DNA from 2 places in the Anaerobacillus sp. CMMVII genome. Region 1 is predicted to be linked to the other one. Evidence: a T-box and tRNA genes for the amino acid it is inferred to sense, from the RefSeq annotation. Region 1 holds a T-box; the other holds one or more tRNA genes.
What was found. The T-box of region 1 lies ahead of H1D32_RS21915 (glycine--tRNA ligase). A T-box ahead of a tRNA ligase gene usually reads a tRNA of that ligase, here a tRNA-Gly.
Positions count from the first base shown of each region.

Region 2: it has a tRNA-Gly gene. The T-box ahead of H1D32_RS21915 (glycine--tRNA ligase) is inferred to sense a tRNA for this amino acid. The anticodon was not compared.

Region 1 covers NZ_JACEHK010000017.1:86,160-89,554, forward strand. The annotation lists gene H1D32_RS21905 (aminoimidazole riboside kinase) at 1-725, shown strand, start outside; gene H1D32_RS21910 (YfhD family protein) at 809-949, opposite strand; T-box leader at 1,263-1,440, shown strand; gene H1D32_RS21915 (glycine--tRNA ligase) at 1,675-3,060, shown strand; gene H1D32_RS21920 (methyl-accepting chemotaxis protein) at 3,235-3,395, shown strand, end outside.
Region 2 covers NZ_JACEHK010000001.1:118,246-121,640, forward strand. The annotation lists rRNA gene H1D32_RS00555 (23S ribosomal RNA) at 1-1,159, shown strand, start outside; rRNA gene rrf (5S ribosomal RNA) at 1,310-1,425, shown strand; tRNA gene H1D32_RS00565 (tRNA-Val) at 1,433-1,508, shown strand; tRNA gene H1D32_RS00570 (tRNA-Thr) at 1,554-1,626, shown strand; tRNA gene H1D32_RS00575 (tRNA-Lys) at 1,648-1,723, shown strand; tRNA gene H1D32_RS00580 (tRNA-Leu) at 1,755-1,838, shown strand; tRNA gene H1D32_RS00585 (tRNA-Gly) at 1,846-1,920, shown strand; tRNA gene H1D32_RS00590 (tRNA-Leu) at 1,938-2,026, shown strand; tRNA gene H1D32_RS00595 (tRNA-Arg) at 2,124-2,200, shown strand; tRNA gene H1D32_RS00600 (tRNA-Pro) at 2,296-2,372, shown strand; tRNA gene H1D32_RS00605 (tRNA-Ala) at 2,380-2,455, shown strand; rRNA gene H1D32_RS00610 (16S ribosomal RNA) at 2,701-3,395, shown strand, end outside.

The DNA of each region.
Region 1 (3,395 bases):
TATTCTTTTCTAAGGAAGTTCGGACTGGGGTTGTCTTCGTTACATTAGCTCATAACGGTGAACGTAACTTTGATTTTTATATTAATCCAAGTGCAGACCGTTTTTTAGAGGAAAGCGATATTAATGAAAATGTTTTTAAGATGAGTAAAATTCTTCATTATGGATCGATTAGCTTAATCAGTGAGCCATCGAGATCAGCAACAATTAAAGCGGTTAAGGTCGCTAAGGAAAATGGTTTAATCGTATCTTATGATCCTAACTTACGCCTTGGGCTATGGGGAAGTGCTGAACAGGCTCGAGAAATGATTGTTTCAATGCTAGGTGAAGTTGATGTTTTAAAGATCTCTGAGGAAGAATTAGAATTTATAACTGGTGAAACAGAGATTGACCAGGGAATTGCTGCATTAGCTCAATACAACATTCCACTTGTATTCATTACGTTAGGTGCAGAGGGAAGCTATGTTTTTGTAAACGGTGAAAAGGCTCATGTTGAAGCGATGAAAGTAGACGCTGTTGATACGACTGGTGCTGGAGATGCCTTTGTTTCGGGTATTTTATATAAGCTGCAAAAGCGCGGCAAAGGGATTATGAATTTATCTTTAGAAGAAGCGAAGGAAATTGCCGAGTTTGCCAGTGTCTCCGGTGGCCTAGCTGCCTCAACCAAAGGTGCAATGACCGCCCTCCCAACAATCAGACAAGTGAAGGATATACTAGAAGCTAAGTAGAGGCAATGAATTTAAGTGTAGAGTTAAGGTTTAAAAGGCCTCGAAGCCCTCACAACTCAAAACTCTACACTCAAAACTGCACCTTAGTCTCTCACATCATACTTACCATCAATTTCCTTGGCCCATTGCAGATCCTCGTCAGTTGTGGCAATGTCTTTCTTTGGTGTTTGCGGCAAACTATTTTTGTTTCTGTCACGTGTTTTTTGTTTACGAGCACGTCCCATTTGTATCAGCTCCTTTCTAATTTCTATTTTCTGCGGAGAGTAGCAGGGATATGTAACGAAAAATTATTGGGAGGATGTATATTTCTCGCATTTTTTTCTGAAAATAGGTTTGACGACACTTGTAAGATTTGGTATGATAAACAACAATAAAATTTAATAATAGATGTTCAAAAAGGAGGACGACAAGAGGTAAAAAGATCGAGGAAGCGTAGTTCTGAGAAACGGAGCGTATAGAGACAATACGTGAGTATCGGAAGAACAAGCTGACGAAGAGATTTGCCGCCTATTGTTTCCGGACTTTTTGTACTTACTATATAGAACTGTGAAGGACGAATAGTAGTTAAATTAAGCTTCCCAAGCGAGCTAGGGCCGGTGAGAGCCTAGCGAAGACATTTAACGAAACGGCAGTCTGGAGTTTTTACGATAAAGTGGGTATATGATCCTGTATACCAACTAGGGTGGAACCGCGGGAGATAACTCTCGTCCCTAGGCTAGAAAAGCCTAGAGACGGGAGTTTTTTGTATTTATTTGGTGTCAGACACCGCTCGTGGACAAAATCGTTGCGTTTTCCACGCTAGGTGGACGATAACTAACTGTCGTTGAAACGGCTTTTCAAATAATTTATAAGAGGTGTTTACCTCAGGTGGAAAAACAGAGTAATTTGTCCATCTGGGGTGTCAGACACCAAAAAAGGACACCAAAAAAATCTATAAGGAGTGACTAAAATGTCAAATGTAACTATGGATCAAATCGTATCGCATGCGAAGCACCGTGGGTTTATCTTTCCTGGCTCTGAAATTTATGGAGGTCTAGCAAACACGTGGGACTACGGTCCACTAGGTGTGGAGCTGAAAAACAATGTAAAAAAGGCTTGGTGGCAAAAGTTTGTTCAGGAGTCACCTTACAATGTCGGACTTGATGCTGCAATCTTAATGAATCCTCGTACATGGGAAGCTTCTGGTCATATTGGTAACTTTAATGACCCAATGATCGACTGCAAAAAGTGTAAAGCAAGACATCGTGCAGATAAAATTATTGAAAATGCGTTAGATGCAAAAGGAATTGAAATGGTTGTTGATGGTCTTTCGTTTGAAAAGATGGAAGAGCTAATTCAAGAGCACAACATCGTTTGTCCTGATTGTGGGGCGATGGATTACACATCAATTCGTCAGTTCAACTTAATGTTTAAAACCTTCCAAGGGGTTACTGAAACAAGCACAAATGAAATCTTCCTTCGTCCAGAAACAGCACAAGGAATCTTCGTTAACTTTAAAAATGTTCAAAGAACAATGCGTAAAAAATTACCGTTTGGTATTTGCCAAATCGGTAAGAGCTTCCGTAACGAAATCACTCCAGGGAACTTCACGTTCCGTACTCGTGAATTCGAACAAATGGAGCTTGAATTCTTCTGTAAGCCTGGTGAAGAATTAAAATGGTTTGATTTCTGGAAAGACTCAGCCGACAAATGGTTAACTGGTCTTGGATTAACGAAGGAAAACGTTCGTATGCGTGATCACGCTGATGATGAGTTATCTCACTACAGTAACGCGACGACTGATTTTGAATATAAATTCCCATTCGGTTGGGGCGAGTTGTGGGGTGTTGCATCACGTACGAATTTCGACTTGAAGCAACATATGGAGTTTTCTGGTGAAGACTTCAACTATCATGATCAAGAAACGAATGAGCGTTTCATTCCTTATTGTATCGAACCATCATTAGGTGCTGACCGTGTGACATTAGCGTTCCTAATCGACGCCTATAAAGAAGAACAATTAGAAGACGGCACAAGCCGTACAGTCATGCAGTTGCACCCAGCTTTAGCACCTTTTAAAGCTGCAGTCTTACCTTTATCAAAAAAATTATCTGATGGAGCACAAGCGGTATTTGCTGATCTTGCGAAGAGTTTCATGGTAGATTATGATGAAGCTGGTTCAATCGGGAAACGGTACCGTCGCCATGATGAAATCGGTACACCATTCTGTATCACTTATGACTTCGACTCTCAAGAAGATAACATGGTAACAGTTCGTGACCGCGACACAATGGAGCAAACACGCGTCGCAATTGCTGACCTAAAGAGCTTCTTAGAAGCTAAAATGCAGTTTTAATATCTGTTTGAAAACCAAGCTTAGAATAACTGAGCTTGGTTTTTTATTTTTTAGAATCAAAACCATTCACAAACATGTCGATTTGTATATAGTAAATGTCATTGTAGCTTTTATTCTATTAAAATATAATATACTAGATAAACTACTCAGTCAGCATAAGAAAGCGGTGTAAGAATGAAGAGTATCAAAACAAAATTAGTAGTCTTTTTTTCAGTAGTAATCTTTATTGCATCAAGTTTGTTAGGTTTTTTTATTTTAAATAATGCAAGCAAATTAATCGTTGCTGAAGCAGAGTCGGGGTTACAATCAGTCGTACAGGAAGGAGCACGACTCAC
Region 2 (3,395 bases), on a different contig from region 1:
GAGAGAGCCGCAGTGAATAGATCCAAGCGACTGTTTAGCAAAAACACAGGTCTCTGCGAAGCCGCAAGGCGAAGTATAGGGGCTGACACCTGCCCGGTGCTGGAAGGTTAAGAGGAGGGGTTATCCGTAAGGAGAAGCTCTGAATTGAAGCCCCAGTAAACGGCGGCCGTAACTATAACGGTCCTAAGGTAGCGAAATTCCTTGTCGGGTAAGTTCCGACCCGCACGAATGGTGTAACGATTTGGATACTGTCTCAACGAGAGACCCGGTGAAATTATATTACCTGTGAAGATGCAGGTTACCCGCGACAGGACGGAAAGACCCCATGGAGCTTTACTGTAGCTTGATATTGGATTTTGGTACAATTTGTACAGGATAGGTAGGAGCCTGAGAACCCGGAGCGCCAGCTTCGGTGGAGGCGTCGGTGGGATACTACCCTGATTGTATTGAAATTCTAACCTAGGACCGTGATCCGGTTCGGGGACAGTGTCAGGTGGGCAGTTTGACTGGGGCGGTCGCCTCCTAAACAGTAACGGAGGCGCCCAAAGGTTCCCTCAGAATGGTTGGAAATCATTCGTAGAGTGCAAAGGCAAAAGGGAGCTTGACTGCGAGACCTACAAGTCGAGCAGGGACGAAAGTCGGGCTTAGTGATCCGGTGGTTCCGCATGGAAGGGCCATCGCTCAACGGATAAAAGCTACCCTGGGGATAACAGGCTTATCTCCCCCAAGAGTCCACATCGACGGGGAGGTTTGGCACCTCGATGTCGGCTCATCGCATCCTGGGGCTGAAGTAGGTCCCAAGGGTTGGGCTGTTCGCCCATTAAAGCGGTACGCGAGCTGGGTTCAGAACGTCGTGAGACAGTTCGGTCCCTATCCGTCGCGGGCGTAGGAAATTTGAGAGGAGCTGTCCTTAGTACGAGAGGACCGGGATGGACACACCGCTGGTGTACCAGTTGTTCCGCCAGGAGCATAGCTGGGTAGCTACGTGTGGAAGGGATAAGTGCTGAAAGCATCTAAGCATGAAGCCCCCCTCGAGATGAGATTTCCCTTGGAGTTAATCCAGTAAGACCCCTTAAAGATGATGAGGTTGATAGGTCTCGGGTGGAAGCACGGTGACGTGTGGAGCTGAGAGATACTAATCGGTCGAGGACTTATCCTATAAATAAGTTTAGAGTGATGAGTGTAGAGTTTTGAGTTGCGTGAGTAGCTCGAAGCAGTAAATACCAAATTCTAAATAAACGGATTGAATTTTACTCAAGCCTTAAATGTGTGTTATCTAGTTTTGAAGGAATGAACTTTCTTCAAATAATCTAGTAGCGATAGCGAAGAGGTCACACTCGTTCCCATGCCGAACACGACCGTTAAGCTCTTCAGCGCCGATGGTAGTTGGGGGTTTCCCCCTGTGAGAGTAGGACGTTGCTAGATAAAATCCGGAGGATTAGCTCAGCTGGGAGAGCACCTGCCTTACAAGCAGGGGGTCGGCGGTTCGAACCCGTCATCCTCCACCAAATTTTTTGCCTAAAAAAGTGGAACAAAATAACTTATCTTAATATGCCGGCCTAGCTCAATTGGTAGAGCAACTGACTTGTAATCAGTAGGTTGGGGGTTCAAGTCCTCTGGCCGGCACTCTAAGTTTCCTTTAAACAGGAGCCATTAGCTCAGTTGGTAGAGCATCTGACTTTTAATCAGAGGGTCGAAGGTTCGAATCCTTCATGGCTCACCATGTTATTTATAGTGTTAAATAACTCTTATATGCGGGTGTGGCGGAATTGGCAGACGCGCTAGACTTAGGATCTAGTGTCTTTGACGTGGGGGTTCGAGTCCCTTCACCCGCACCACAAATTTGCGGAAGTAGTTCAGTGGTAGAACACCACCTTGCCAAGGTGGGGGTCGCGAGTTCGAACCTCGTCTTCCGCTCCAATTTTATAGTCTGCTTTGCCGGGGTGGTGGAATTGGCAGACACACAGGACTTAAAATCCTGCGGTAGGTGACTATCGTGCCGGTTCAAGTCCGGCCCTCGGTACCAAATTAGCTTCCTGTAACGCTTCTTCGCAATTATGCGACGAGCAGCTTGCAACGCAGAAGCATAATTGAATATATAACTATACTAACTATAGTTATTTGCGCCCTTAGCTCAGCTGGATAGAGTGTTTGACTACGAATCAAAAGGTCGGGAGTTCGAATCTCTCAGGGCGCACCAAACCAACTACCTCGAATGAGCATCACTGCAGGTTTGCGACGAGCAAACGAAGTGGCTCAGGAGCATGTTTGGTTAGTGAAATTAATTTGTAATCTCGGGAAGTGGCTCAGCTTGGTAGAGCACCTGGTTTGGGACCAGGGGGTCGCAGGTTCAAATCCTGTCTTCCCGACCATTTATATGGGGCCTTAGCTCAGCTGGGAGAGCGCCTGCCTTGCACGCAGGAGGTCAGCGGTTCGATCCCGCTAGGCTCCACCAAAAATTATAAATAAATATTGACTTACTTATTTATAAGTGCTAAGATAGTAAAGTTGTTGTTTACACGCAATTTTACAGAAAAAAATAGTTGTTGACGATTTAATAAAAGTCTGATACAATTAAATTCTTGTCGCTAAAACGACATTAGTATTGTTCTTTGAAAACTGAACACACAGCCAAGCGAATTAAAGAGGTAGTAAAATATCTCGTCAATGTAACAAAATTTTTGAGCTATATCAAACACTTTTATGGAGAGTTTGATCCTGGCTCAGGACGAACGCTGGCGGCGTGCCTAATACATGCAAGTCGAGCGGACAATTGAGAGCTTGCTCTCAATTGTTAGCGGCGGACGGGTGAGTAACACGTGGGCAACCTGCCCTGTAGACTGGGATAACTTCGGGAAACCGAAGCTAATACCGGATAATCTTTTGAGTCACATGGCTCGAAAGTAAAAGTTGGGTTTACCTAACACTACAGGATGGGCCCGCGGCGCATTAGCTAGTTGGTAAGGTAATGGCTTACCAAGGCGACGATGCGTAGCCGACCTGAGAGGGTGATCGGCCACACTGGGACTGAGACACGGCCCAGACTCCTACGGGAGGCAGCAGTAGGGAATCTTCCGCAATGGACGAAAGTCTGACGGAGCAACGCCGCGTGAACGATGAAGGCCTTCGGGTCGTAAAGTTCTGTTGTTAGGGAAGAACAAGTACCGTTCAAATAGGGCGGTACCTTGACGGTACCTAACCAGAAAGCCACGGCTAACTACGTGCCAGCAGCCGCGGTAATACGTAGGTGGCAAGCGTTGTCCGGAATTATTGGGCGTAAAGCGCGCGCAGGCGGTCTCTTAAGTCTGATGTGAAAGCCCACGGCTCAACCGTGGAGGGTCATTGGAAACTGGGAGACTTGAGTGCAGAAGAGGAGAGTGGAATTCCATGTGTAG